Regions from separate parts of the Paucilactobacillus nenjiangensis genome, predicted to be linked through region 2. Evidence: riboswitches for the same ligand, from Rfam matches in the RefSeq annotation. Region 2 holds a riboswitch; each other region holds the start of a gene.
What was found. A riboswitch is a leader RNA that binds a small molecule or an ion and turns the genes downstream of it on or off. The one in region 2 is predicted to bind thiamine pyrophosphate.

Region 1: another riboswitch for thiamine pyrophosphate. It lies ahead of F0161_RS02395 (ECF transporter S component); the one in region 2 lies ahead of tenA (thiaminase II).
Region 3: another riboswitch for thiamine pyrophosphate. It lies ahead of thiW (energy coupling factor transporter S component ThiW); the one in region 2 lies ahead of tenA (thiaminase II).
Region 4: another riboswitch for thiamine pyrophosphate. It lies ahead of F0161_RS06945 (thiamine-binding protein); the one in region 2 lies ahead of tenA (thiaminase II).

What each region holds. Positions count from the first base shown of each region.
Region 1 covers NZ_CP043939.1:472,590-480,390, forward strand. The annotation lists gene F0161_RS02355 (glutamate--cysteine ligase) at 1-238, shown strand, start outside; gene F0161_RS02360 (hypothetical protein) at 393-752, shown strand; gene F0161_RS02365 (GNAT family N-acetyltransferase) at 803-1,252, opposite strand; gene F0161_RS02370 (GNAT family N-acetyltransferase) at 1,262-1,783, opposite strand; gene F0161_RS02375 (MarR family winged helix-turn-helix transcriptional regulator) at 1,792-2,244, opposite strand; gene F0161_RS02380 (DUF4870 domain-containing protein) at 2,349-2,678, opposite strand; gene F0161_RS02385 (energy-coupling factor transporter transmembrane component T family protein) at 2,748-3,401, opposite strand; gene F0161_RS02390 (ATP-binding cassette domain-containing protein) at 3,398-4,783, opposite strand; gene F0161_RS02395 (ECF transporter S component) at 4,776-5,357, opposite strand; TPP riboswitch at 5,515-5,604, opposite strand; gene F0161_RS02400 (nucleoside hydrolase) at 5,647-6,606, opposite strand; gene F0161_RS02405 (NAD(P)/FAD-dependent oxidoreductase) at 6,780-7,778, shown strand.
Region 2 covers NZ_CP043939.1:2,024,015-2,031,815, reverse strand. The annotation lists gene F0161_RS10355 (metal-dependent hydrolase) at 1-358, shown strand, start outside; gene F0161_RS10350 (helix-turn-helix domain-containing protein) at 856-1,263, shown strand; gene F0161_RS10345 (aldo/keto reductase) at 1,341-2,192, opposite strand; gene F0161_RS10340 (Fic family protein) at 2,525-3,829, shown strand; gene tenA (thiaminase II) at 3,830-4,495, opposite strand; TPP riboswitch at 4,660-4,750, opposite strand; gene F0161_RS10330 (FAD-binding oxidoreductase) at 4,792-6,075, opposite strand; gene F0161_RS10325 (FAD:protein FMN transferase) at 6,059-6,844, opposite strand; gene F0161_RS11790 (FMN-binding protein) at 6,847-7,071, opposite strand; gene F0161_RS10315 (ABC transporter ATP-binding protein) at 7,475-7,801, shown strand, end outside.
Region 3 covers NZ_CP043939.1:1,678,583-1,686,383, reverse strand. The annotation lists gene F0161_RS08705 (sensor histidine kinase) at 1-1,261, shown strand, start outside; gene F0161_RS08700 (GRP family sugar transporter) at 1,452-2,330, shown strand; gene F0161_RS08695 (glucose-6-phosphate isomerase) at 2,408-3,757, shown strand; gene F0161_RS08690 (asparaginase) at 3,811-4,779, opposite strand; TPP riboswitch at 4,889-4,986, shown strand; gene thiW (energy coupling factor transporter S component ThiW) at 5,038-5,541, shown strand; gene F0161_RS08680 (L,D-transpeptidase) at 5,634-6,155, shown strand; gene F0161_RS08675 (hypothetical protein) at 6,385-6,792, shown strand; gene F0161_RS08670 (iron chaperone) at 6,810-7,181, shown strand; gene F0161_RS08665 (hydrolase) at 7,329-7,801, shown strand, end outside.
Region 4 covers NZ_CP043939.1:1,351,455-1,359,255, forward strand. The annotation lists gene F0161_RS06935 (HAD family hydrolase) at 1-246, opposite strand, end outside; gene F0161_RS06940 (M1 family metallopeptidase) at 372-2,891, opposite strand; gene F0161_RS06945 (thiamine-binding protein) at 3,023-3,349, opposite strand; TPP riboswitch at 3,423-3,526, opposite strand; gene dnaJ (molecular chaperone DnaJ) at 3,680-4,825, opposite strand; gene dnaK (molecular chaperone DnaK) at 5,089-6,948, opposite strand; gene grpE (nucleotide exchange factor GrpE) at 6,989-7,558, opposite strand; gene hrcA (heat-inducible transcriptional repressor HrcA) at 7,573-7,801, opposite strand, start outside.

The DNA.
Region 1 (7,801 bases), 660 kb from region 2:
CGAAGACCTCGAAGATCGAATTGAAAATCCACGTACCACTCCCAGCGCTCGCCTAGTCAATCATATCAAGGATGATTCCTTAGTTGAATATGCGCTAATCCGAGCCAAGCGTTACCAAAATTCAGCTTTGCAGTCGATTCGTCCATTCACTGGTTTTGATATTGCTTGTAATTTGAGCGCAGAAGATTTAAAATTACAGTTGTTTAAAGGAAATTGGGAACCAGGTATGGATAAGTAGGGTGAATTCGGGGGAGTAGACTTATGGATTATGGGTATGGAATAGGCCGACAATTAGTCGTAAGGAAGCCAACTATGATGGGATTCCATTTGATGAGTTAGAACTATTTAATTCTAAAACGCGTCGTGGAGATCAAAAAGCCGTCGTTGCAATCATGAAATATTTGCAATCGATTCAGGGCGTGATTAGTTGGGACGATATATTAACGGGTGCGACTTGTGATGAACTGTTTTCGGAAACGGAACGCAAAGCTCAAATTAAATACACCCGTTATCATATGATTTTGGCCATGCGTAATTTGGAATTAGCTGGCCTAACGAATCGAATTGGCGAAGATTCATTTGAGTTGACCAAAAAAGGGAAAAAGATTTCGATGACTAACTTCGATGTTTGGGAAGATGTTTATAAACTTTCCATCGTTGAGTTGTATCATTTACACGTCTATGGCGAAAAATTTGATAGTAGCAAAACGGAATTTGTGTTCAATTTTAAAATTAAAAACCGAGATAATTAAAAAATGCTGTTTATCCTAAGTTGGATAAGCGGCATTTATTTGTATAAGCACTAGTTTGTCAATTCCATATCTAAGTGCGGGATATCGTCTTCTAAATAGACGTCAGATGTGGCAACGAAGCCAAATGATGCGTAAAATTTTTTAATATAATTTTGTGCACTAATTTTGATTGTTTGGTGGGGATACAGCTCGTGAATCGTTTCAATCGTTTTTGCTACAAGTTGGTGTCCTAGCTGTTGGTTACGAAACTCTTTGACTACCAATACTCGGCCAAAACTGAGATGTGTTCCGTCATCATGGGGGATGATTCTTGCATAGGCGACTAATTGCTCGCCCTCTGTTAAAATGACATGAATTGCGTCGATATCCTTATCATCAATTTCTGGATAAGGACAATTTTGTTCAACCACAAAAACGTCTACTCTGGCTTTCAAGATTGCGAGTAATTCTGAACTGCTTAATTCTTTGGTAGTTTTAATTTGCGTTGTTAAATTGTTCATTGACACGATTTATCCCTTCAGTGATTTTTGCATTAAAATATCGGTTTGTCGATTAGTGCCCATCCAAAATGAATGTGAACTAAATGGAACGAAGCCTAAGTGTTCATAAAAGTGCTGCGCGTTATTATTATGTTCCCAAACGCCCAGCCAAATTAACTTTTTATGTAATTGCTTGGCCTGCTGCTCTGCAAAGTAAATTAATTTTTTACCTAAACCAAATTTTTGGTAATTGCTGGTCAGATAAATTCGTTCCACCTCAAGTGCTTCACCGCCCATGTTTTCAGATTGGGCGTGATTAACATTTAGTTTTAAGTAACCAGCGATAGCCTCATCCACATACAAAAAATAAAAGTATGAATCTGGATTACGCAATTCGTTGGAGAGTGTTTTCAGATTATATGCGTCGTCCAAGTAATGCTGCAAGTTATCGGCTGTATTTTGTTGACCAAAGGTTGCGGTGAAGGTTTCAATTGAAATTGCTTGTAATTCATTTAGTTGATTGTGCCTAATTGGTTTAATTTTAAAGTCCATCTGTTCTCCTAATATTGACGATGATTGCCTTTTTTGACGAATTCCCAGTCAATGGCCACATTTTTTCTGACCCGAGTTAACAACCGTTCGAGTTGCTCTTGTTCTTGATTGGTGAAATCATGCAGGGCAACGCAAGTTGAGTAATTATTTTCCCTAATGACAGTTTGATAAGCCTCCAGTCCAGTTTGAGTGGGGTGCAGGTGTTTAATTTTTTTATTGGTTAAATCAGCTTTTTTTATGATGAAGCCGGTGGTCTCTAGTCGCTTAACGGCTCGAATGACGGTTGAACGATCAACCATGATTAGTTCACCTAATTGTTCTTGAATGATACCAGGGTTTTCACAGATTCTGGCCAAGTACAAGTATTGTCCTTTGGTCAAATTGAGTTGCCTAAATTCGATGTTACTGATTGAGTCCAAAGCTCGCGCAATCATACCAACTTCTCTAAGTACATCTGTCATGTGTTATTCCTCCATGAAATTATTATAGCTTAATTTTGATGTAAATGCATCAAAAAATAATGAAATAAAATACGACTCCATGGTGGAATCGTATTTTAACATGGCTATGAGATGAAGATTTGCACTGCTTTAACTATATTGTAGATAAATAAAACAAAAGAAACGATCGCTAAGATTCCAATCAGGATAATCGACAGCCAGCCCACATGAGCTGCGTTTCCTGTGAATAATCCGACTGACCCAATGAAAATAACACTAATCATTGTTAAAAGCGTTGGGATTAAATGTAGCCAGAAGGCCCTAATAGCGTGGTATCTCATTTCTGCACGGTCGCCGGCTAACAGCCAGACGATTAAAGGAAAAATGATTGGGAGAAATAAGATACTTAAGTAGCTAAAGCCATTGACGATTTTATATGATTGGTTGGTTTCCATGATAAAATCTCCTCTCAATTTGTATACCTTTATTTTACCAATATTATACGTCGTTGGGTATTAAAAAGCTCAAGGTAACAAAAATAAGAGGGGTTGAATGATTAATATAGGAACAATCATGTACGCCCAATCAGTGGATTTGATGGGAATCGTAGCGGCGTAGGTTCGTGTGGTATCTTCTACGTAGCCATGTGAAAGCATCGCCTGAGCTAGTTCATCAGACCAGTTCATTGCGATTAATAGTGCTTTGAAATATAACTTCGGTGACCAATATGATAAGGTAATCCCCCGCATCAAGGCCGCTTTTTGTAAGGTTAAGATGGTTGATTTCATCTTGGGTAAAACACCAAAGGCAGCTAAACTACCGTAAGCAAATTTTGATGGTAAATGAAGATTTTGTTCGAGTGAGCGTGCCAACTCTATTGGTGAATTGATCAACGTGAATGAAGTTCCAAGTAACACATAGGCAAACATCCGAGAGAATAGCACTAAGGCAAAGTGATAATCTTGTGCTGGTGTGAAAAATGCAATAGTGATACTGAGCGCTACTGCCGGAATCACTGGAATTAACAAAACAATACCAAGCGTCTTGAGCTTAATCTTATGTATCATCAAATATATTAAACAGACCGCGATTAACACACAGTTGGCGGTTAAGCTACGAGTAAATGAAATCTCAAAGGAAATCAAGATGATTAAGATTAATTTGAAACTAGGATTCATGAGACAGTCTCCACATAAGTTAGTTTTTGGTTGGCAAAGTTCAAATGGTAATCGACAAATTGATTTAAGCCGCTAAATTGGTGGCTAATCATCACAATCGTTTGTTGGTGTTCAGCACGATAAGCGTTTAGAATCGTCACAATTTGGTGGATTGAATCAATGTCCAGTCCTTTGAGTGGCTCGTCTAATAAGAGAACTTCAGGTTCGACAATTATCATTAATAAAATTTGTAATTTCTTCTTTTGCCCTTCGCTTAGGGTGTAAACTACTTGATCTAATAATTCATTTAAATTCAATTGGGTTAAACACGAGGTAATCATGGCATCATTGAAGTAATCTGACTTACGGTGTTGCTTGCTGAGTTCAATTTCTTCACGCATGGTGACAGTCAAGAACTGATTTTCTGAGTCTTGAAAAATTAGTGCAACTTCTCGGGCGTATTTTTTGGCCTTAATTTTTTGAATATTGGTTTGATTCATTTGAATTTCGCCTGAAAACTTCATCAATTTGGCCATTGATAGGAAGAGGGTTGATTTACCAATTCCGTTTTCACCCGTAATCAGTGTGACTTTGCCACTAGGTATTTGTAATGATGACTGTGACAATAGCGCATGTTGCTGGATTTGAATCTGTAATTCGTCGAAATTAAAGGCAACTTCAAGGTTAGCGATGGGTAAAGTCGAAGTGATGGCAGGAACTTGTTTTTCAAAGTCAGTCAGTAATTGCAGTCCATCTTCACGAGAAAGCGTCTGAATCGTTTGATTATGAATCGTATAGACGTGATCCACGACCTGTTTATAACCTAACAAGTCATGATCTGCGATAATGATTGTCTTTTGTTGCTGGTCTCTAAGAGTAACGAGTTTGGCAATTAATTCAGCTCTAGATTGCGGATCAATACTGGCAAATGGTTCGTCCAATAAGATAATATCGCGGTTCATTGCAATCACGATGGCTAAGGCGACCTTTTGCTTTTCACCACCGGATAACGTGTTTAATTGACGATCAATCAATGATTCAATTTCACAAAATGCCAATGCTGCATTTATTTTAGCGGGCATTAGTTTTGGATCAATTCGCAAATTTTCTAACACAAATTCAAGTTCATGCCGAGGTGTATCCAAGGTGAATTGATGATTAGGATTTTGGAAAACCAAACCAACTTTCAACTGATTTGGAATTGAAAATACTCCATTTACGATTTCACCGCCAAATTCAGGCAACAGCCCGGTTAAAATTTTGAGCAAGGTGGATTTACCACTTCCTGATGGACCAACTAATAAAGAAAATTGACCAATTTCAAATTGGACATTGACGTCAGATAAAGTTGTCGAATTGGGTTGGTAATTGAAATTCAAATTTTGAATGTCGATGCTAGACATTTGAACCACCAAACTTCGCTAACATGTGGCTGCGGTCCAGAAGGGCTGTAATCATTTTGGTTAAGATGCCGCCAAAGAAGAAGATTGAGATAAAGCGAACGACGAAAAGCAATATGAGCATGCCAAAATGAAATTCAGCATAACCGTTTTTAAACATATCCCACGCAAAGGTGACAATCGTAGTTGTTAGGCATGATAGGCTCAGTGAGAACCAATTGTAAATTTTATAACCGGTTAAAGTGAAACCAAGTTCTGAAGCAATTCCTTGAATGGCACCGGAAATGAGGGTTGAAGCACCCCATTGGCCACCGAAGAACATTTCACCAACTGCCGCTAAAAATTCGCCTAGGAAACCAGCACCTGGTTTTCTAAGGATAAAGCCTGTCAGTGGACCGGCCATTACCCAAATTCCCATGTTAATGTCATTAGCCATTGGTGCTAAACCAACTGGTGTTAAGACGACTGTCAAAAAGTTATAAATAAAGTTAGTACTGATGAAAATGGCACCAAAGGCGATACCAATTAAAGTGATAAAAATAATGTCGCGAACGTGATAATGATTGCTTAGATTCATAATAGAACCCTCCAAAAGTGTATTATCAAATAACATTAGGAGTGTGTGAGTAACTAAATACTCCACACGTTTTAATCAATAACTATATAACTCGAAAGTCGAAAAAAGCGACCCTCCAATTTTAAAAGGAGAGTCGCTTAACAAATTTGTTAGTCGAGTTAAATATAGGTTATCTCCCTTCGCTGGTATTAACCAGAGCAGGTTCAATGGGTATATCTCAGCCAAGTGGGCACCCCAGATGTAATATTTGATTAATGCAAATATAACTTATTATCTCGCAGAAAGCAAATTAATGATTCTTGAAAAGTTTAGTTAAATAATCCATGAAGACACCGAGATAACGATCCTTATCAACGTTGACTGCAACTTTGACATTGGTAGTCGCATCATTTAAGCGGGCGTTATCCCCGATGGTCCGGCCATAATTGTTTTCGTCATAGGTTACTTTCATATTAAGATCGATTGTGTCGACAAATGAAGCGTCAAGCGCAACCCCAACGGCTAATGGATCATGAAGGGCACAGCCGGTTTTATCGATACCCAAATTGTAGTAGGCATCAATGTAAAAATCGGTGATATCAGCATAGGCTTTACCAGCTGTCGTGCCTAATTCACGCCAAGTTGAAGTTTCATTTTTCGTGAGTAATGTTCGTAATGTAACATCTAATCCAACCATCACAATGTTTAAATCACTACGCATTACACGGTCAGCGGCTTCAGCATCTTGGTTGATGTTAGCTTCGGCATATGGAGTCACGTTACCTTCAACGGTCAAGGCACCACCCATAAAGGTGACGTTGCCAATTAATTTGGCAATGGCCGGATCTTTAGCGAGTGCGGCGTCTAAGTTGGTCATTGGACCAGTTGGCACGAAAATTAAATCTTTGGTGTATTTGTGGGCGGCTTCAATCAAGAAGTCGACCGCCGTTTGTGATTCAACAGGGCGTTTGGCCTTTGGTAATTCAACTTCACCAATCCCATTGTTACCATGGATATCTTTACTTACTTGCATTACATCAAAATGATCAGTAGTACTTGAGTGACTAGCGCCGATAAAGACAGGTACGTCAGTTGCACCCAAAATTTCAAGTAGCTTTAAACTATTTTCAGCCGATTGTTCAACGAGACAATTGCCGTACGAACTCACGATACCAATCAAATCGACTTCTGGTGCAGCTAGTGCGTAAGCAATTGCTAAGGCATCATCAACACCAGTATCTAAATCAAGAATCATTTTTTTTGTAGCCATGTAAATCCCTCCGAGTTATTTAATGTAAGCCATTACATACTTCAATCATAAACAACTAACCTTGGAAAAACAAATTAAACTTTGATGAGTTTCTTTAATTGTCAAAATGATTTTGACATTGAAACAGTCAGTAGGTTAAGCTAGAAAATAACATTAGGAAGGTGCAAATTAAGATGAGTGAAGAAATTTATGATTTAACAATTATCGGCGGTGGGCCAGCAGGAATGTTTGCCAGTTTTTATGCCGGTTTGCGCGAAATGAAAGTGCAAGTAATCGAAAGCTTGGAACAATTTGGTGGCCAGGTGGACGCCTTATACCCAGAAAAACATATTTTGGATGTGGCCGGTTCAGTCAATATTCCAGGGCATGAATTGATTAGTAATTTAGAAGAACAAATGCGTTTAGTGAAAGTTGAAGCACGCTTGGGCGAGACGGTTGAAGATGTAATCAAGCAAGATGATCAATTCGAAATTGTCACTGATAAGCGGACAACTCATTCTAAAACAGTCATTATTGCGTTGGGCAATGGGGCATTCAATCCTCGCAAACTAGCCGTGGACGGTGCTGATGAACTCGAAAATAAGCATTTATTTTACTTTATTAAACAAAAAGAACATTTCCGCAACAAGCGAGTTTTAGTCGCTGGTGGTGGGGATGCTGCCTTAGATTTGACGATGATGCTGGAACCAGTGGCTAGTCAAGTTTATTTGATGCATCGCCGTGAAACTTTCCGTGGATTAGAACATATGGTGACGGCGATTGAGAAATCAAGCGTTCAACTAGAAGTACCCTATCTATTAAAGGACTTAAAACAAAACGCTGATGAATCATTAGAACTAACCATGAAGAAGATGAAATCTGATGATACCAAGCAATTAACGGTGGACGATATCGTTGTAAGCTATGGATTCACTTCGAACAACAAAGCGTTAACTGCTTGGTCACTCGATTTGGAATCAGAACGTCATGACATTAAGGTTGGTTCAGAAATGATGACTAATATTGACGGCGTTTATGCCATTGGGGATGGCGTGATTTATCCGGGAAAAGTTAAGTTAATTGCGACAGCATTTGGTGAAGGACCAACTGCAGTGACTGCAATTATGAATAAACTCTATCCAGATAAAAATTCGCAATTACACAGTACGGCCATGCATTTAGATCAAAAATAAAACAAACCATCATTCAATTTGCG
Region 2 (7,801 bases):
TTCGAGTATCAACGTCGATGGAAAGCTTAAGTATGCGGGGGATGCGGCAGGATTTTTAATTAAAGCGGATAATAAAACTATCTTTTTTGCTGGAGATACCTCTAATTTTGGTGATATGGCCATTTTTGGTAAGGCATTTGATATTGATGTGGCCTTTCTACCAATTGGTGGTCGCTTCACAATGGGACCGGCCGAGGCAGCGATTTGTGCCACACGTCTCAACTCCAAATATGTTGTACCTATTCATTACAATACTTTTCCAGAGATTCAGCAAAATCCAGACGACTTGGTGACAAAATTACCACAAGGAGTCGTAAAAATTTTAACCCCAGGTCAGAATGGAACATTTGATATTTAAGTGGAGATATAGGAGGACTATACCCAAACCATTTAAAAACAAAATATCAAGTTGTTTTATCAAAATGATATAAATAATACAAAAGGACATTGAAGTGAACCCACAAGTTTGGAGATGTCCTATTTTGTCATAGATAAAAGGCTAACTATACTAGTGTTAAGTTATCTAGGCTTGCTAGGAAAAGACTTTATTTTAATGGTTTCAAGTATACCGTTAGTCATTCCTAGATTGCTAATAAATGAATATTAATGACAATCAAATCATAAAAACAACTGCTATATCAACGTTTGTAAACGTAAATGATAACGAGCTTTTGGTAACTATGGATATTCTTTATGAACAAATTAACAATTAAAAATATTTGCTTACGAATGCTGACACTGCACGGCTTGCAACTCCCAGTTGCGCAAATGTAAAGTGCATTATGGTTGATAAGTGCGGGCCAGAGAATCGAGCCTTTGCTATAATCAATCTATAAATTAATGGGGGTAGTTAAGATGGCAAAAGAGGGAACACAGTTTTCAAATAAATTGGTTGAATTACGTAAGGCCAAAAAGATTTCTCAGGATGAATTAGCAGAAAAATTATTTTTATCGCGACAATCAATTTCTAAATGGGAAAATGGTGACTCAGTTCCCGATATGAATAATTTGGTCATGTTGGCTCAGGTGTTGAACGTCGGATTAGATGAATTAGTTCTTGGGGTTCAACCTAAAGTTAGCAATAATAATGGGGTAAAAAAATTTTTTGAACAAGATGCAGCTGATAAAGATTGGCATGAAAATCATCGCTGGCGTGAATGGAATTATAAACCAATCAATAATGGCTGGGAATGGTTAGCAAGGTATTGGTGGGCGATATTTGGCCTTGTTGGTATGATCTGTTGGTATGCATTTGGACAATGAGTTATTGAGTTACTTTTTCATATAAATATCAAATGAGCTGCCCGATTATTATAATCAGACAGCTCATTTTTTAAATTTTAGAAATTAACTAAATCAGGATCGTCAGCTACACGAGTAGTTCCATGCAGTCCATCGATGGCCTTCATGTCAGCATCATCAATTGTGAAATCAAAAATGCCGGTGTTATGTTGAATACGTTCAGCATGAGTTGATTTAGGAAGTGGTAAGAAGCCGTGTTGCAATGACCAACGGAGCATTAATTGTGCAGAACTATGGCCATATTTTTCACCAAGGTCACGGAGTAATTGAACTGACAGGAGTTCACCAGTACCTAAAGGACTATAAGCTTCATTTAAAATATTGTATTGTTCATTTGCATGGGTGACTTCAGGTTGTAAGTCACAGGGATTAAGGTAGTTTTGATTAACCGCCGGTGTAATCGTGGCAGTTTTCATAAGTGAGGCTAAATGGTGTGGACGGAAGTTAGACACGCCAATCGCACGAACTTTACCCGCTTTGTAGGCTTCTTCCATTGCTTGCCAACTTTCGGCATTCATTTGTTCCCAATTGTCACGGAACTTGAGGGGGTTGGGCCAATGAATTAAGTACAAATCAACGTAATCCGTTTCTAAACTTTTTAAAGAATTATCGATAGCTTTTTGAGTTGCTTCGTAGCCATGATCATCATTCCAAAGCTTTGTGGTTAAGAAAATATCATGACGATCAACGTCACTATCTTTAATTGCTTTGCCAACACTGCCTTCGTTACCATAGGCGGTTGCAGTATCAATGTGACGGTAGCCAGCATCAAGTGCGGCCTGGACAGATTTGTACGCAATATCACCATCAGCGGATTGCCAAGTACCAAATCCAACGATTGGAATTTTTACATCATTATTCAAAGTATAAGTGTCAATAAGGCTTTGCAAGTTATAATTCCTCCAAACTTAATATGATTACCGCCTAGTTTAACACACAAAGTAGTTTAACTAGTCAAAAAGGAGCGAATTTTAAGAAAAAATGTAAGCGCTTGACTGCCGACTTAGAAATCAACTTTACCAAAACTTCGTAATTGGTAAAATTGCTATTATTTTTGACGTTCTATTTTACCAAATGGTCTATTTTGGCAAAATAGATAGTGAAATTGAGTGTTCTATTTTACCAAAACAGCTATTTTGGTAAAATAGGTAGGTAAACAAATGATTCTATTTGACCAAAAGGCCCATTTTGGTAATTTAGAGAAATGAGAGGTAATGTAATCATGAAAAATTATCAATTGCTGAGTACATTTAAATATGGATCAAATGGTCATTCAAGCCTAAGTGAAGAAGAGATAAACGCTGAATATTTGCATCGGATAAACGATTATTCAGCAACTGTGACGGCGATGTTTCCACGTCTAGTAAATAAAGAAAGCTTAGAAATGGGCATTTTAAATGGGAAAAGTGTGGCAAAGTTTAATGACCCAATCTTTTGGATGGTCACGCCCAAAATCCTTATGTTATTAGATACGGTCAGAAAGCAATCAGCAGAAATATCTGCGTTAATTTATACTAACAAAATACCTACTGTTGCGATTAACAGTTATACGTATTCCATGCTGACAAACGAAATATTTTTCTCAAATGAAATTGAAGGAGTGCACACTAATCCTGAAGAAATTAGTACCATTGTTTGGGATACTGACACCAAAGTTGACAATAAGCATAGACGTTTAGAGTCGACAATCCGGCAATACAAAGCTTCGCTGCAAGCCAATCAAAGGCAGATCAATAATTTATCTGATTTTAGGCAAATATACGATCAACTATTGGAAGGTGAAATATCGAAAGACTCACTACCAGATGTGAATATTATTCGTGATAGTTTTGTTTATATTGGTCGGCAGAATAACACAGTTCACTTGCCTCCGGACAATGAGCAAGATATTAGTTTGGCGTTGTCACAATTGATTACATTTATGAATAATGACGATGATGTAATTCCAATTGTTAAAGCCATTGTTACACATTTTATGTTTGAGAATACTCATCCATTTAGAGATGGCAACGGAAGGATGGGAAGATACTTATTATCCTCATACTTATCAAATAAATTGGATGTATTTACAGGTTTATCAATTTCAACATCAATTCATACCCATGTTCAGAATTATTATCGGTTATTTAGGGATGCTGGTAATAGTGAAAATCGTGCAGAGCTAACCCTTTTTATTGAAGGAATGCTTGAAATTATCGCTGATGGTCAAACTGAGGTGTTAAACCAATTTAGTTTGCGGATGCAGACTTTGCAAAACGGGTTGGAGAAATTGAAACAAAAATTACCTGATATGAATGATGATGAATCCAATATCTTATATATCTTTCTGCAGTCTAAGTTATTTACCAGCAGTGGAACTACAGATGGCATTACAGATAATGAATTGGGTGAATTTATTAAAGAAAATAGTAATATTTCACGTCGTAAATTTAAAGATATCGTTAAAAAATATACTGGCAATGGGGTACTGAAAACTATTAAGAGAAAACCATTACAGCACATTTTGAATAGCGAATACATTAACTAATTAGCTGGCCCAATTTTCCATTGTATAAGCCATTTGCCAAAAGTTCAGTTCATAATTGCTACTCTTTAAAAAGGAATCTTTAATCAAAGCTTGTTCAGCAGAGTCGGCATTTTCGCCGAGGTGATTGACGAGTTCAATCATTTGGTCAGTGCCGGTATCAAATTCGGTGCTGGCATAGCTGTCTAACCATTCTTGATAAATTGGCACAGGGGACTTCTCGTGAATGAGACGATGCCCAATTTCACTGTATAACCAGTAACAAGGTAACAGGGCGGCCACGGCAGAAGCGGTGGTGCCATTAGTTAATTCGTAGTTCATGTGGGTCACATAACTATACGCGGTTGGGGCAATTGGTGTTTGTTGTATTTCATCTAGGGTAATGCCAATTTCTTGGAACATTGTCGAACGAATATCGGTTTCACCATCATGCATACTGGCTGCTCCAACTAACAGAATGTCTTTGTCGGCCGGATTATCAATCAAAGTGGCAATCTTTTCATGTAAATCACCAAACTGTTCTAAATAATATCGATCTTGTTTGAGATAATACCGAAATTTTTCGATAGGTAGTTGACCAGCCGCTAGTTCAGTAATGAAAGGGTGCTGGTAGCTTAAATTCCAAACCGGTTGGGCGATATCAAATAGTTCATTGCTAATATTTGTCAAAATAAAAAGACCTCCAGAAATTGTTTTTATCTGGGGGTCTTCATCGAATTTTTGTTGGTTGAAACGTGTTCGACACAACAGCTAGTTCACCTAACTCGTAAAATTATGAGTTAAAAAACAAACTCAAAATTTTCCATTGTTAGTGCTCACTAGCTAGACGTTGTGTCTCACACTCTCTAACTTCCTACGCCACCATTACGTGGATCAGGTTCGATGGGTATTTTCTCAGCCAAGTTGGCACCCCAGATATTTAAGTTAAGAATAGACCGTCACAGTGGGGTTGTCAATTAAGGTAATTACCAACCGAACTCTTCATAATAAATTTGCCATCCCCGAATACCGTGTTTTTTCAAAAAGCGTTGCCAGTGTTGCCCTAACGCGGCCGGCCCGGAAACGAGAAAAATGGTGTGGTTCACATCAATAGTCGCTAAATAGTTTTCAAGTTGTGCGTCCTTAAATCGGCCCACTTGCAGCTGACTAGAAAAATTAGGAGTGGTGTTCCAATAATCAAATTGATCTAGGTGCAAGAAATCGGTTTGCTTTTGGACGGAATAAAAAATATGAATGGGTTTCTCAAGGTTATGGTTAATAAGGGACAATAACGGCACGACACCAATGCCACCACTAATCATCACTAGTTGTGTACCCGGATGTTCATCAATGAAATTTTGAAAACGACCGTAGCCACCTAATATTTTAACTGGCGTTCCAATTGGTACTGATGCCAATGATTTCGTAAAATCACCATCCTCACGCACAATTAATTCAAGTTGACCATCAGCCAGTGGATTATTCGCTAGTGAGAAGGGATGGGGTTCCTTCATCCCCGGTAAATTTGGAAAGGCGATAAAGACAAAGTCCCCCGTTTGAAATTGCCGCCGCAACCGCGGCATCTTTACGCTTAATTGCACCACATTGTCTGCTAGCTGGTCGAGTTCTATTAACTCACCAGTTGGCTGTTGGAAATGCACTCGATAAACACTCACCAAATAACTCAGCGCCACGATTCCCGTATATGCTCCAAATAACATCATATAATTATGCATTGCCAGGATGTATGGAATTAAGATGACGTGAATAATCACCAAGGCGGTCGCCACTAAATTCAGCCGGTGCAACCAAACTGAGATTTCATGTTGGAACAACGTTTCTAACCAGTGCTTGAGGTGATTTAAAACTGGCACGCGATTAGTGAGCCAACCAGCTAAGAAGATCAGTGAATACACGCCGACCGCGATAAATAAATACAAACCCCAATCACCAGTCCATTTAATCCAGCCACTCGAAGGCAGCAAGAGCTTATGCACGAAGGCTAATCCAATCGCTAAAATACTGATGATGCCGTGAACTAAATACATTGACGGTAACCCAATCAAGCGGTCCAACCACCGCGGACGCGTCGCTAAATAAATCGCGGCCAACATCCAAATATAGGCCAACGTTCCGAATTGAATCGGCATCAAGGTGTCATGATATAAGGCAGGAAGTTCATAGTAAGTGGCCTGTAACAAGGGCAACGGCAAGACAAAGATAATTAAAAGCCAGACTAGGCCATTACCAAATTTATAATTTTTGAGCATCGAACCACTCACCTCCTGCAAATGCTTGAACCGATAAATCGTCATAGACGACCATTCCCGACAATTGATGTAACTCAGACAACCTTTTAAAGTCAGTCGCTGCCATACTTAGCCCAGCGGTAGCCCAAATATCCGCCGTCGTCAGCGAATCACCGATGATGGTTAATTGGCGAAAATCATTGGCCGCTGGTCGCTCGATATGCAGCCCGCGTTTGTTAAAACCAGAGGTGGCGACCGCGTCATTGGTGAGGTGATAAGTGGCCAGTATCCGCTGCAAGTTGGTCGGATTTTCCATGCCAATCTCCCAATTAAATTCACCATCGTTGGTCGCCAATTGCATGTCACCACCACCGTTGATTCCGACGGCAATGAACCACGGATGGTCCAGTAATGGTTGTAAAAATTGTTGTTGCGCTGTTTCGATGGCCCAACCTTTCACTAAACCAGTCGGGTCGAAGTAACCGTGATAGTAGGCATTAAACCCGCCTTGAGTAAATTGTTTAGCATCCTCACTCAAAGCATAAATAGTTTGAAAAGTCGCATCCGCCGTGAGTAAATCCAATTCGTGGCGTTGAAAGCGACTGACATCTGAATCTACTTTGAAGGGTGAGAATTGTTGATCAACTTGGGCTAAAAATCGGTCGACTTGTTGAGAAACCGTCGCAATTTCTGCGGTTACATCAACTTCAGATGGCGTCATAAAGGTCAACGTAAAGGGAACATTCATGTGATTTAACACGCGAGTTTGTTTGCGTAGGGTTGAATTCATCGCTAATCCTCCGCTTGATTGAGAGCATCTTGAAGCGAACCTTTGAAGCCTTTATAGGTTTCGGTGGCGCCAGACACTTGCTGGATGTGACTACTTTGGGCACTTAACGCTTCTTGCTTGTAGGTGGGCAGGACCTTAGCGTTAATCGATTCACTTTTACGCTCATCATTAGGATATTTCAGTACATCAATGGTGGTAATCTTGCCACCAACGACATTGATTTTCAGCTGTACGTCACCGTATTCAGTTTCAGTGGCCTCGCCGGTATAGGTGCCATCCTGGTATTGATTGGCCGTCGGGTTGCTACTAGCCGCAGCAGAACTGGTGGCCGTTTTATTTTTGGCCGTGGTCGTGGTCGCTTTTGACTGGCCAAAAAAAGTATAAAAGAAGTCTAAGACAATTGCACCAGCAATCGCCAGACTGAGTAAGCCGGCAATTATTTTTTGTACATACGGAACCCCTCCCCAAATTTGTTGGTGTTAATGTATCACCATTTATCATAAAGGGGCGAGATAAAGCTTGTTCATTTTGTCACGATAACCATTGTTTAAATACAACACACCGCTCAATCATTTGGCACCGTCGCCAGAGTTCGATACAATTGAACCAAATGAAATGAGGAGTAGTGACATGGCAATAATTGAATTGAAACAAGTTGACTATCAGATTGACGATAAAAAAATCTTAGATTCGATTGATTTAGCGGTGGAACCCAATGATTATTTAACCATTACGGGTCCTTCCGGCAGTGGTAAAAGTACGGTGTTATTATTAATGGCGCAAATGGCGACCGCCACGGCGGGCAACCTGTATTATAATCAGACGGATATTGCAGAGCTAAATCCGGTTGAGTATCGCCGGGAAGTTTCCTATTGTGTGCAACGACCAGCCTTGTTTGGAGAAACGGTGGCCGATAATTTAAAATTCCCAGCGGAAGTGCGCGGTGTGGAATTTGAC
Region 3 (7,801 bases), 350 kb from region 2:
TAATGCTCGCTTATTGGCACGTCAAAATGTGCATTTTACTATTTATAGTAAAGAAAACAAAATTAGTTATTCTAGTTCAGAATTTGCAACTCAGGTGAGCAAAGCAGATTGGAAAAAGCTAAAACAGGGTAAAACTGTTCATAAGATGATGGCAACTGCAGTTAAGACTGATACCAGTTCTAAATCGTCGAGTAAAAAAGCAGGAGTGAATCGACCACAAATGACCGAAGTGGTGCGTCCTTATTTCTATAAGGGCAAACTGGTTGCTGTGGTTTCAATTGGAGCGTATGTTTCCGATATCCAAGGAAATGTTAAACAAATTCAAAATAACTTATGGATTGCTTTTGTAGTTTCCACGTTAATTTCGTTAATCTTGAGTTATTTCCTTGCCCGTTCGACAACCAAACGAATCGACAAAATGAGAATTGCGACTCACCAAATTACACATGGTAATTACGATGTGAAGTTGGATCTGCGTGGCCGTGATGAAATCAGTGAATTGTCTAATGACTTTGGTAAGATGGCTGGCTCGTTACAAGAATCACAAGAGGAAATTAAACGTCAAGAAGAACGCCGTCGTAAATTTATGGCGGATGCCGCCCACGAAATGAGAACACCACTTACGACGATTAATGGGTTGCTTGAAGGACTTGAATATGATGCAATTCCAGAGGAAGATAAAGCTCAAAGCATTAAGTTGATGCAAAATGATACTAAGCGTTTGATTAGATTGGTTAACGATAATTTGGATTACGAAAAGATTCGAACTAATCAATTTACCATGGAACGTAAGGTCTTTAATGCCGCAGAGGTCTTGGCTAACTTAAGTGAGCAACTCAATAAGAAAGCTGACAATCAAGGAGACAAGATCATCGTTGATGCGCCAGACTCATTGATGACGTATGCTGATTATGATCGTTTCGTACAAGTGATTTTTAATATCGTTCAAAATGCAATTCAGTTTACTAAAGATGGTACGATTACTTTGAAAGCTGAAAAAGTTGAGACCGGTAGTCAATTTGAAATCTCTGATACAGGGATTGGAATGACGGATGAACAAGTTAAAAACATTTGGGAACGATTCTACAAAGCTGATCGGTCTCGAATGAATACCGAGTACGGTGAATCTGGACTTGGCTTGGCCATTGTCCATCAACTAGTTGATTTACATGGTGGTAAGATTGATGTCACTAGTGAATATGGTAAAGGAACTAAATTTACGATTTATTTCCCAGATCGTGAACACGCAAAGCACTCATAGTATGATATCTACAGGTAATTGGTTAAATTTAGACCAATTGCCTGTTTTTTGTCGTTAATACACAATGTTAACGTTTTCAGCAGTAGACCAATTAGTTTTTCAAACTTGTGAAATAAATAACAGTTGTGTAACCGTTTCCAGATATATATAATGGTATGTCATAGAGAGAAATTTAAGGGAGAATTATATTATGTTTATTGCATTAGCTTTAATCCCAGCGTTAGCTTGGGGTAGTGTCGGATTGATTAGTGGTAAGCTGGGTGGTACACCTATCCAACAAACCTTAGGAATGACAGCAGGGGCTGTCTTATTCGGGATTTTTACAATTGTGGTTTACCAACCAGCGCTGACGGGACGCGTTTGGATTTCAGGGCTGTTATCTGGTTTATTCTGGGCAGTCGGTCAAAGCCAACAATTTACATCTATGAAAGCAATCGGAATTTCAAAAACTGTTCCAATTTCTACTGGGTTACAACTTGCTGGTAACGCTCTAGCAGGGGTGTTACTTTTCCACGAATGGAAAACTACGCATATGATTACTGTTGGTACCATTGCAGTTGTCGTATTGATTGCTGGAGCTGCCATCACTTCTTTACGTGATCGTGCGGCCTCAGCCATGGGGGCCACAGATACTCAACATAATGATGTGTCTACTGGTATCCGTGCCATTATTTTTTCAACGTTAGGTTATGTAATGTACACTATCATTGTTAACTACGCTAACGTTGATGCTAAAGCAGTGGTCTTCCCACAAGCCATTGGTATGTTTGTTGGCGCAATTATCTTTGCGTTGTACAAAAAGAGCGCAAAGGATATTACCAAACCAGTATCATACAAAAACGTGTTAACCGGTCTTGTGTGGGGTGTTGGTAATTTGTTCATGTTCATTTCTATTCCTCACGTTGGTTTAGCTATTAGCTATTCATTAGCTCAAAGCGGAATCGTTATCTCCACTTTCGGGAGCATTTGGTTCTTGGGAGAAAAGAAAACCAACAAAGAAATGGTGTACGTTGTGATTGGTTCAGTATTAGTTATTGTTGGGTCAGTACTTCTTGGAATGCTGAAGTAAACTAAGTTATTTTGAGTTGTCTATACCAATTTTGTGGTGTATAATGATGTTATCAAGAAAAGAAAGAGGTAATTATTTTGGCTCATATTTCATTTGATAGTTCTAATCTTAGTACATTTATCCAACCTAACGAATTAGGTGAGATGCAAGCAATGGTGAAAGCAGCTGATGATCAGTTGCGTAATGGCACCGGTGCAGGTTCTGAATATATCGATTGGCTACATCTCCCATCTGATTATGATAAAGATGAGTTTGCTCGAATCAAAAAAGCAGCTCAAAAGATCCAATCAGATTCTAAGGTATTGGTTGTCATTGGAATTGGTGGTTCATACTTAGGAGCTCGTGCAGCAATTGACTTCCTAAATAACGCCTTTTTCCAAGCACAAACAGATGAAGACCGTAAAGCTCCACAAATTTTGTTTGCTGGTAACTCAATTAGTTCTTCTTATGTACATGATTTGGTTCAATTAATTGGAGATCGTGATTTTTCTGTTAACGTAATTTCAAAATCAGGAACTACTACTGAACCATCAATTGCTTTCCGTATTTTCAAACAAATGTTAATTAAAAAATATGGTGATGATGGTGCTAAAGCGCGGATTTATGCTACGACAGATAAAGAACGTGGTGCACTTAAAACTGAAGCTAATTCTGAGGGATACGAATCATTTGTTATTCCTGACGGCGTTGGTGGTCGTTTCTCAGTACTGACGGCCGTTGGCTTATTGCCAATTGCAGCTGCCGGTGCAGATATCGACAAATTAATGGAAGGCGCTCGTGACGCTGAACATGAATATGTCGACACCGACCTCAACAAAAATGAAGCATATCAATATGCTGCTTATCGTAATATTTTATATCGTAAAGGTTATACAACTGAATTACTTGAAAACTACGAACCAACTATGATGATGTTTGCTGAATGGTGGAAACAATTGGCCGGCGAATCTGAAGGTAAAGATCAAAAGGGGATTTATCCTTCATCAGCTAACTTCTCAACTGATTTACATTCATTAGGTCAATATATTCAAGAAGGTCGTCGTACATTGATGGAAACAGTTGTCAAAGTTGCCGAACCTAAGAACGACGTTGTTATTCCTAGTGAAGATGGGAACCTAGACGGCCTTGAATATCTTCAAGGTAAGACCATGGATTATGTGAACGACAAGGCATATCAAGCCGTTGTCCTTGCGCACGTTGATGGTGGCGTACCAGTTATGACTGTCAAGATTCCTAAGCAAGATGAATACAGTTTGGGCTACTTAATGTATTTCTTTGAAGTTGCGATTGGTATTTCTGGCTACTTAAATGGTATTAATCCATTTAACCAACCCGGGGTTGAAGCATACAAAACCAATATGTTTGGATTACTTGGGAAACCAGGCTTTGAAGCAATTGGTGAAGAATTAAAGAGTCGCCAAAAATAATTAATTTAAATATGTAAAATCAAAAAAGCAGCCGAATTGGACTGCTTTTTTAGTTAAAAATTATTTGATAGATATTCTTTTAAGCCGTCATTTGATAGTCCAGCAGAGATCCCAATCAGCAGCTTAATTCTGGCTTTTTGGCCATTTAAACCATGGACAAAGTTAACGCCCATCTTCACGAGCTGTTCACCGCCACCTTCATAAGTATAGACGGGCTCTGCATTGCCTCGATAACCACGAGCAACTAAAAAGACTGGAATCTGATGGTCGATCACTTTTTGAAGCGCTGGTAGGACAGTTGGTGGCAAATTTCCTGCGCCAGTACCTTCGATGATCAGACCATTCCCACTTTTTTTCGCCACGTGATTGAATAAATCAGCGTCCATTCCGGCGTAGGCTTTCAACAGGTAGACTTGTTGAACGACCTGATTAATCTGAATGGGGGCAATTGGTTTAGGATTGAAGTAGTAGGCGATTGTGTCATGTAAAACTTCACCGATTGGCCCAACGCTAGGTGATTCAAAAGTTTCAACATTCGTTGTGTGAGCTTTCGTCACGAATCGAGCGGCGTGAATTTGATCATTTAATGCGACCAAAACACCACGATTACGGGATTCATTATTAATGGCAATTCGGATTGCACTAATTAGGTTATGCAGCCCGTCTGAGCCGATACTATTTGATGAACGCATCGCCCCGGTAACAACGATTGGTTTATTAGAGCTTAGTGTCAAATCTAAAAAATAAGCAGTTTCTTCCAGGGTATCGGTTCCGTGAGTAATCACAAAGCCATCAAATTTTTCATATTCTTGTTTTATTTCTTGTTGTAACGTCAACATTGTTTCTGGTGTCATATGTGGTGAAGGGAGATTCATAAATTCCTTTGAAGTCACATGGAAATCTTCACCAGAGAGGTTCGCTTGCTTCATCAACGGGTTACTCGAATTGGTATCAACGGCTCCATAATCGTTTTCCGACATCGAAATGGTACCACCAGTATGAAGAACTAGAATATTTTTCATGAGGGCGCTCCTTTATAGTTAATAGGGTAATTATAGTTGAAACAAGTAACTTTGCAATATGGTGTACAAAATTTTGTAAAAATGGTATCCTCAACGAGTAAATAAATATCAATCACACTAGGGGCGCCAAATGGCTGAGACGATTCAATTCGAACCCTTGAACCTGATCTGGATGATACCAGCGGAGGAAAGTGTTAGAACCTAACTCTAAACTTAGGGCTCTTCTAGTGTGCAAAATCACTTAGGAGGGCTATTTTTATGCATAAAAGAATTTACCGGTTAACTTTAACCGCCTTGTTCGTCGCGTTTGGTGTAGTCGGTGGTAGCATGTTTGAGTTTACAATTGGGGTTGCCAAAGTTGCACCGATGCAGCATCTAATCAACTTAATTTCTGGGGTGATTTTAGGGCCATGGGCAGCACTGACTCAAGCTTTTTTAACCTCATTAATTAGAAATATATTGGGGACAGGAACGATTCTCGCATTCCCTGGAAGCATGATTGGTGCATTTTGTTCTGGCTGGATTTTTAAGAAAACGAGAAAATTAATTTTTGCTGTGTTTGGAGAACTAATTGGGACCGGTATTATTGGAGCAATCGTTGCTTACCCTGTCGCTAGTTTATTTTTAGGAACCAAAGGTGCACTTTGGATTTTCATTCCAAGTTTCTTCTTGAGCGCGTTAGTCGGAGTTGTAATTGGCTATGGAATTTTAAAAGTCATGTGGAAAACGGTCATCGTACCCCAATTAGATAAATTTTATTAAAGTAATCAGGCGAAGAGAGTGGATGAAGACGTTCATGGTAAAATGTAGATAGAGTTAACCAGCTCTGAACACGAAAGGCTACTAATATCATCATGTTGAAATTTATCAAAAAATGTCTTTTGATTGTGGTGGCGATTGGACTGGCTTACGGCATTTATGTCAATGTGATTAATGCTAAGACGGTTGATTACACTAAACCATCACAAACTAAAAGCTATCCTAAATTAAAAAATCATCCAAATGCATGGATTGACGTCTCGATTCGAAAGCATCGCGTTTACATTAAAGATGGCTCAAGAGTTTTGTACACCATGTATTGTTCAACGGGATTAAATAATTCTACCCCGACTGGGACCTTTAGTATTGAAAATGAAAAAGGGACTACTTTTTATAATGCCAATTTAAATGAGGGCGCAAATTACTGGACTTCATTTAAAAACCACGGGGAGTACCTGTTTCATACTGTTCCCATTAAACAAGACGGTACCTATGACAAAGCCGAAGCCAAAAAATTAGGCAAAGTCGCGTCTCACGGCTGCATTCGGTTAACAATTCCCGATGCTAAATGGATTTATAAAAATATTCCCGTTGGGACCAAGGTGGTCGTTGAATAACTGATGATCAAATAGGCTCGTGCAAAAAATGACTTGTGGAAAACGTTAATTTTCTCACAGGGCATTTTTTATTTTAATATTCACAATCAAAAAAGCGTTTTCAATAATTCATAATACAAAAATAGATAGGTACAAGTTTTCATGATTGTTACATTTTAGCATTTAACTATGTCTACTTAGTGAAATTCGTGCTATAATCTCTTAGTTTAGTAAATGAAGAGGTGAAAATATGCGTGAATTATCAATTAACACTAGAGTTAGAATTAATTGGATGCTTGAAGTGATTGCAATTAGTATGTTAGTGGCAATCTTTATTGTTTGGCTAAGTAATCCGGCAAAATTAGCGACTCCGTCAGTGAATCATGAAGGTTGGTTTATTTCTTATATTTGGCTGGGCACCACGGCAGTGACAATGGTAAGCTTCAATGCCTTGAAAAATGGATTGGGGATGTTACCTCGAATAACTCCAATTAAGGAAGATCGAGACTATACCCCTGAAGAATATCATTTTACAGTTTTTTCGCTTGTTAGTTTATTGGTAATTCCCGCTTTAGCATTTCCCGTGATGATGTCATTGCATTATGTTTTGAGTGACGTTAATAGTCTGGTATCCTTTACTCAGTTAGCAATTAATTAGAGCAATGGGAGGCAGTTATGGCATTTTATAGTGAATTTTTAGATCAACTTGATAATCAAGAACATCGTATGGTACTTGAAAAAGTACTTGATTGGGTAAGTGAAACATATCCACAATTGGGTGGTAAAATTGCTTGGAAACAGCCAATGTTTACTGATCACGGTACTTTTATCATCGGCTTTAGCGTCGCCAAAAATAATTTTGCTTTTACCCCAGAAAGTGTCACAATCAGCAAATTTGAAACGCAAATTGAAAAAACCGGTTATACTCATACTCCAAATATAGTAAGAGTTCCTTTTGACGCGAAAATCGATTATGAATTAATTGGAAAAATGATTGAATTTAATATTGAAGACAAAAAAGACTATTCTAACTTTTTTCGAAAATAAGACTTTGGCAGCATCAATTAAACCCTGATGCTGCCTTTTTGTACCATTAATATTATGAAAACCTTATCATTATGAATTTGGATGTAAGCTGTTACACTGGTTTTGTTAAAAGAAGTGTTGTTGAATTAAAAAATTGGGGGAATAGTTATGACAAGTTATCCAAAACGTACTGTTGCTGAAGAAGAACTTTTGTCACCAGAAAATAGTGTGCTCGTTATCATTGATTATCAACCAGTTCAGGTTCAATCAATTGAATCGATGAATCGTCGTGAATTGATTAATAACATTATCGCAGTGACTAAGCTTTCTAAGATTTATAATGTTCCAATCATCCTTTCGACTGTGAATGTGGCGACTGGGCGGAATAAAGAAACCATTCCAGAATTGAAAGCTGAATTAGATGGTGTTACGAGTTACGATCGGACTTCGATTAATGCCTGGGAGGATAAAGAGTTTAATGCCGCCTTGAAAGCCACCGGTCGCAAGAAAATTGTCATTGCGGCACTTTGGACAGAGGCGTGCTTAACGTTCCCATCGATTGATGCGTTACGTGAGGGCTATGAAGTATATCCAATTGTGGATGCAGTTGGAGGTACAAGCGTGAAAGCTCACGAAGCAGC
Region 4 (7,801 bases), 670 kb from region 2:
ATAATGCTGATCAATGATTTTTTTATTGTTCTCTTGGCCTGTAAATATCAAGCCACCATTAAAGGCAATTTGAGGCCCTTGGAGATTTAATGCCGTCATGGCAAACTCCATTTCCATGGGTGCACGTGCGGAAACTAGTGTAAATGGAATCTGACTTTGCTTAATTAATTCGACGTTTCGCTCATTCAACGCCCCTACTTCGTTCAGTAACGTCCCATCCATGTCTGAAAATATATGTTTAACCATCTCAACCACTCCTTTAGCATTTTCACATAGTTTATTCTATGAAACGGGTTTTAGATCAAGTCAATTTTACCATTTTTTGCTGGTAACTAAAAAAGAGCCTAGAAATTACCTAAGCTCTCAGATAGTTACTTAATTTGTGCTTCCACTGCTTGATTAACTGCAACTTGTTCCGCTGCAATTAAATTAACCCGACTTTCAATCACTTTTAAGTCCATCGTGATTTCACGTTTTAAACCAGGTGTTTCAAGCATAGGCCAGAAGAAATATTTAAATTCTTTCAACCGAGTTGGTGTCTTGAAAATACCGGCAATTACCGTAATGTAAGTGGTGAATTCCATATCTCCACCGACAGTTTTTTCTAACCAATCCCAATCATTGCGAATCCAATCCCAGGCAGCTTGTTCCCCATGACTGTTGGCCAAAATTCCACGGAACCAGGCCCGTAAATCCTGAGGTTTAATCGTTTCTGCATTTTTAAATTCGGTCACAATTTGTTTAATCAAGTCTGCATCTTGGGTACTAGTTACTGCAACCCTTAAGTCTGACTTATAACTGGCATCAGCTGTTTGTCGATAAGCTGTTAACATTTGATTGACTAAATCACGATTACCATAATTTTTAATCTCATTTTTCAAAATAAATACTCGCACATCTGCCGGTAGATCAGCTACTTTGTCGGCATTATTTTGATAAATCTGATGGGCCATCTCAATTGATTTTTGATTTTCAGCATATAAGGTTGCGTTCAAGACGTATGGTCGTGTTAATTGATCATCATTCGTCTCACCATCAACTGGGAGCCAACCTAAGCGATTGACTTGATTATCACTCATCTTATTAAAGAAGGCTTGTAATTGCTGCTCTGCAACTGAATTCGGTGTCACAAATTTTTTCAAATCATTCGCTAAACTATAGAGCGCTGAGTTAACAATATTGGAGGGACTCGTGATAAAGTGACCCAATAATGGTACGACAGTTGCATAGGAAATTTGGCCACCTTCAGCTAATAAGCGCAGGTCTTGCAGCAATTGTAATTGTGAAATTGAATCTAGTTCATCCACATGTTCAATGATATCTGCTAATAACTTCTCATCATACTTCACGATGAAATGAGAGTTATTCCCTACGTTCAATCTAAAGGGAGCGCCATTTTGTGACCGCAACTGTTGATAGTTACCCAAGGTGGTTTCTGTGTCAGCAAAGATTGCTGGCGCTTCAGCATAATTACTGTTCAATGGAATTTGCCATTGCCGTGCTTTGGGTTCATTTTCACCAATAAAGAATTGTGACTGACTGATTGTCAATTTTCCATCAACAACCTTAGCGTTAACCACGGGATAACCTGGTTGTTCCAACCATGATTGCATGATCCTACCAATATCCATCCCGGATGTTTCACCTAATGCTGCCCACAAATCTGCGCCGGTGGCATTACCAAATTGATGACTGGCAAAATAATTCTTTAGGCCTTTTCGCAGTGCATCATCACCAATTAAAGCACGAACCATTACTAGCATTCTGGCACCTTTAGCATAGACAATTGCACCATCAAACAATGAATCAATTTCAGCTGGGTCTTCAACTTGAACGTGCACTGACTGAACACCATCAATCGCATCGCGTTGCAAGGCGGCGGGTGCTTCAGAGGTTTGGAAGCTTTCCCAAATCTTCCAGTCAGGTTCAAGGGCATCAATCGCCACATATTCCATCATGTTGGCAAAACTTTCGTTTAACCATAAATCATCCCACCACTTCATTGTAACCAAATCACCGAACCATTGATGCGCTAATTCATGTGAAATCACCGTCGAAACCAGTTGTTTAGTAGATAATGAGGTATTATCTGGATCAATCAACAAATATGCTTCTCGATATGTCACCAAGCCCCAGTTTTCCATTGCTCCAGCAGAAAAGTCTGGTAAGGCTAATTGCCATGAATGTGGCAATGGATAAGGTGTTTGATAGAAATCTTCGTAAAATTCAATTGAACGTTTGGCAATGTCTAAGCCAAAATCTAGTTCTTTGGCTTGATGGGCTTTCGTAGCGAAAACACCAATTTTTACGCCACTTTCAGTGGTCGTATATTTACTTAGCATTTCCCCAAACGCAAATGCGACTAAATAAGTTGACATTTTGACGGTCGTTTCAAAATAATGAACCCCATCCTCCACCCGAATTTCAGGCATATTTGCAATAATGGTTTCGCCTGGATGTTCATCAAATTTAATGGCTAAATCAAAAGTCGCTTTTGCTGCTGGTTCATCAACTGATGGGAATGCTTGACGTGCAAAAGTTGTTTCAAATTGAGTCCCAATTAGTTGTTTCTTTTCGCCGTCAACTTCATAGTATGACGGATAAATGCCCATCATTGAATCGGTTAACTTGGCTGAATATTCAATGATAACTTCGATATCGCCAGTTTTAACATCTGGCAATAAAATTGCTTCGTCTCGCATTTTGAAGATGGCAGCTTGGTTATCAACGAGGACACTTTTAATATCCAAATATTTTTGATGGATTGAAATCGATGACGCTAAGGCTTCACCGCGAATAATGGTCTTACCAGTAATCGTTTTGGTGGCCCGATTAATATCTAAATAAATGTTGTAATTGTTTGGATGAAAACTCTCATAAAAATGACTCATAGTATTCCCCTTTTCACTTCGATAATATACTATTAGTATACGCTAAACCGTGGAGTCACGTCATTAATCAACCTTATAAAAAAATAGATTATTCTGACTTTCAATCAAGAACAATCTACTAGTTATTCCAGCTATTCAGCTCCACTATTTTTACGGTTTACATCCCGATACTTAGCTAATTTTTCATCAGTTGTTAAAATATGTTCTGTTGGCGCATACGATAATTTGATATAGTTACTAATTCTTGGCGCACCACTTTTGGTGACTGATAATTGCATTTGATGAATTAATTTAATTAAATCATCTAGGTCACCTTCAACCGTCGTTTCAAAAGCCCCGACTTCATATGACATCCCAGTTGCATTAATTTCTGCGATTGCCACGTCGACTAGTCGGAGTAATTCATCTGTTGAATCTGCTTCAGGTAAAACTTGAATTGCCATTACTGCATTTGCCATGATTTTTTCTCCATTCCAATTATTTGGTGCAAAAAAAATGCACCTTCTTCAACATAGAAAAGGATGAAATCAATGAATATTTGCTCCACTTTCCTACGCTAGCATCAACTAGATCAGGTTCCAGAATTTCATTTTCATGATCTCAGCCAAACTAAATTGGCACTCCTAGTGGTTAATTTATTTGAATACGCAAATTATAGCACTTAATCGAATTTTGCCACATAACTTTTTCGAATAATACAAAAAATCTCATCGTGATTTATGGAAAATCACGATGAGATATTTTTCGTTAGTGCTCAGAAGTTAATCGGCAGAAAGATTACCTAGTTTTTAATCATCAAACGCATCTTTTAATTTATCAAAGACACCTTTTTTGACACCAGAAACTTTTTGTCCGGAAGCAACAGCAAATGCTTGGAGTGCTTCTTTTTGTTGTTTGTTCATATTCTTAGGAGTCTCAACACGTACTTTAACGTGTTCATCCCCATTACCGTTACCATTCACACGAGGAACTCCCTTACCACGTAAGCGGAAGTTAGTCTCAGTTTGAGTACCAGCAGGGATTTTTAATTTAACATCCCCATGAACGGTCTTAACTTCAATTTCGTCACCAAGCGCTGCTTGTGCAAACGAGATTGGTTGATCAAAGAAGATATCATTTCCATCACGTGTGAACTCACGACTTGGAGTCACTGTGAAGACGATGTAAAGATCACCATAAGGGCCTTTGTTCTCGCCGGCTTCACCTTGATTTTGAAGACGCATTTGTTGGCCGTCATCAACCCCAGCTGGAACATCAACTTTTAATTCATGACGTTCTGACACGTGGCCAGAACCATGACAAGTTTCACATTTTTCTTTGATTTCTTTACCAGTCCCACCACAAACATCACAAGTTTGGGTTGAACGCATCCGACCTAAAGGCGTGTTTTGAATCACATCAATCGTTCCACTACCGCCACACTTAGAACAAGTTACAGGTGAAGTACCTGGCTTTGCACCAGTACCATCACAAGTTCCACAGTATGCTTCTCGGTTGTACTTGATAGTTGTGGTTTTACCAAAAATGGCTTCTTCAAACTTCAAAGTCATATTATACTGTAAATCACGTCCTTGACGAGGGGCAGATGGATCACGACGTTGTTGACCACCGCCACCAAAGAATTGGCTAAAGATGTCGTCAAATCCACCGCCACCGAAACCGCCTTGTTGATATTGACCACCGCCGAAGCCGCCGCCTCCACCAAAACCACCTTGTGATCCAGCTGAACCATAAGTGTCATATTGTTGACGTTTTTGTTCATCACCGACTGTTTCAAAAGCTTCATTAACTTCTTTAAATTTATCTTCAGCTCCTGCTTCTTTGTTCAAATCAGGATGATATTTTTTTGATAATTTACGATATGCTTTTTTAATCTCGTCTTGAGAGGCATCTTTACTAACGCCCAGCACATCGTATGGATTTTTGTCTGCCATTTCTTGGATCCTCCGTTATAAAGTAGTCCCTTAGTTATACCATAAAGTCTAGTACCAAGTAAAAGCCAAAGTACATGACTTTGGCTTTTACTATCAAATTATTAATCAGCTCTCAAAGTCAGTTAAATTCGCTAACTTCAACTCTTGGCCGGTTCCAAAGCCCAATCAATTCCGCTTAACTTAAATAATACAAATTTCAAGTTCAGAAATTTTATTATTTATCGTTAATACTCATTGTTTAGACGGGCTTTGTCACACTTAATTTATTTCTTGTCTTTAGGGTCTACTTCCTCAAAGTCACCATCAACGGTATTGTCATCTGACTTCTTACCATCTGAACCATCAGCTGCACCGCTACCTGCTCCATCAGCACCTTGGGCGTCTTGAGCTTGTTGATACAACTTAACAGTTAATTCTTGAACGATTTCATTCAATTCGTCCTTCTTGGTCTTCATGTCTTCGGTGTTGCCGTCTTCTTTAGCCTTCTTTAATGCATCACGTGCATCTTCAGCCTTTTTGACTTCTTCATCGGTAACTTTACCTTTAAGGTCTTTCAAAGTCTTATCAACTTGGAATAATAGTTGATCAACTTCATTATTCAAATCAACTTCTTCTTTTTTAGCCTTATCAGCTTCTTCGTTTTCTGAAGCTTCCTTCATCATACGATCGATTTCGTCATCTGAAAGTCCTGAATTACTCTTGATGGTAATCTTTTGTTCCTTGTTAGTACCCAAATCTTTAGCTGATACATTTACAATACCGTTCTTATCGATATCAAATGTAACTTGAATTTGTGGAACACCACGAGGAGCAGCAGGAATATCACTTAATTGGAAGTTACCTAGTGTCTTGTTGTCAGCGGCCATTGGACGTTCACCTTGTAACACATGGATATCAACAGCTGGTTGGTTATCAGCGGCAGTTGAGAATGTTTGGCTCTTTGAAGTAGGAATAGTAGTATTCCGTTCAATCAATTGAGTCATCACACCACCCATAGTTTCGATACCAAGTGAAAGTGGCGTAACATCAAGTAAAACAACATCCTTAACATCACCAGTTAAGACACCACCTTGAACCGCAGCACCAATTGCAACGGCTTCATCAGGGTTGATTGAGTGGTTAGGTTCTTTACCAGTTAATTCTTTAACAGCTTCTTGAACGGCTGGAATACGAGTTGAACCACCATTTAAGATCACTTCGTCAAGGTCGCCAAATGATAAATCGGCATCCTTCAAAGCGTTCAATACTGGTTGTTTTGTGCGTTCTACAAGATCAACAGTTAATTGGTTGAACTTAGCACGACTCATAGTTTTTTCCATGTGAAGTGGTCCAGCAGCACCGGCCGAGATAAATGGAAGACTGATCGTAGCTTCGTTAGCGCTAGAAACGTCCTTCTTAGCCTTTTCAGCAGCATCCTTCAAACGTTGTAAGGCCATCTTGTCTTGAGCTAAATCAACGCCATTTTCGGCCTTGAATTCTTCAACAAGCCAGTCGATAATCTTTTGGTCAAAGTCATCCCCACCTAAATGAGTATCACCATTAGTTGAAAGTACTTGGAACACGCCATCGCCTAATTCAAGGATGGAAACATCAAAAGTACCACCACCAAGGTCATATACAAGCACTTTTTCATCTTTATCTTGCTTGTCGAGACCATATGCCAATGAAGATGCAGTTGGTTCGTTGATAATCCGCTTAACATCTAAGCCGGCAATTTTACCAGCATCTTTAGTAGCTTGACGTTGGGCATCGTTGAAGTATGCAGGTACCGTAACAACGGCTTGTGTCACTTCATCACCAAGATAATCTTCAGCATATTTCTTCAAATATTGAAGAATCATTGCTGAAATTTCTTGTGGAGTATACTTCTTACCTTCTACTTCAACCGTATAACCAGCTTCACCCATGTGACTCTTGATTGATACGATTGTGTTAGGATTTGTGATTGCTTGACGTTTAGCAACTTCACCAACTTGAGTTTCGCCATCTTTAAATGAAACAACAGATGGTGTTGTCCGGCTACCTTCTGGGTTAGTAATGATTTTAGGTTCATTACCTTCCATTACAGCAACAGCTGAGTTTGTAGTTCCTAAATCAATTCCGATAATCTTATTACTTGCCATGTTAAACTTACCTCTTCTTATTTATTTTTATTTATTTTAATTATTGGGAAACAACGACCATTGCTGGACGTAAAACTCGATCTTTTAACTGATAACCAGCCTGTAGTACTTGAACGACTGTATCAGCCTCTTGTCCATCTTCAGCGGGAACTGTTTGCACAGCCTGATGAAGCGTTGGATCAAATTTTTTACCAAGTGATTCAATCTCGGTCACCGAATTGCCGGTTAAAGCTTCATCTAAATGATCATGGACCATTTGAATTCCCTTCTTTAACTGTTGCCCATTTTCGTCACTGACTTCAATTTCAAGAGCTCGTTTCAAATTATCCATGACTGGTAAAATTGCTTTAGCCAATGATTGACCATCATATTTTAACAGATTGGATTGTTCCTTTTTGAAACGATTATTCATATTTTGAATTTCAGCTTGTTCACGGAGCAGTGAATCTTCTGCTGCCGCTAGTTTAGCCTTGAGTTGATCTACTTCAGAAACTTCTTCGGTTTTTACTTCGGGAGCATCTGTGGTTTCATCAACTTCAGGTGTTTCAACTTGTTCTTCTTTGACTTCCTCGACAGCTTCATCGGCTTTCTTGTGTTCGTCTTTAGCCATTAATATGGAACCTCCTATTGATCGTAGTAACGGTGATAATAATCTAGCATTTGCTTAGCTAGTTCTTCGCGAAAAGCACTAACTAATCCAATCGTTCGAGAATATGGCATCCGTGTTGGCCCAAGCACGGCAATGATGCCTTTCCCATATTGATCCACATCATACGTCGCGGTAATTAAACTAAAATCATCTAATAATTTATTAGAAATTTCAGAACCAATCCGCACGTTGATATTATCATCA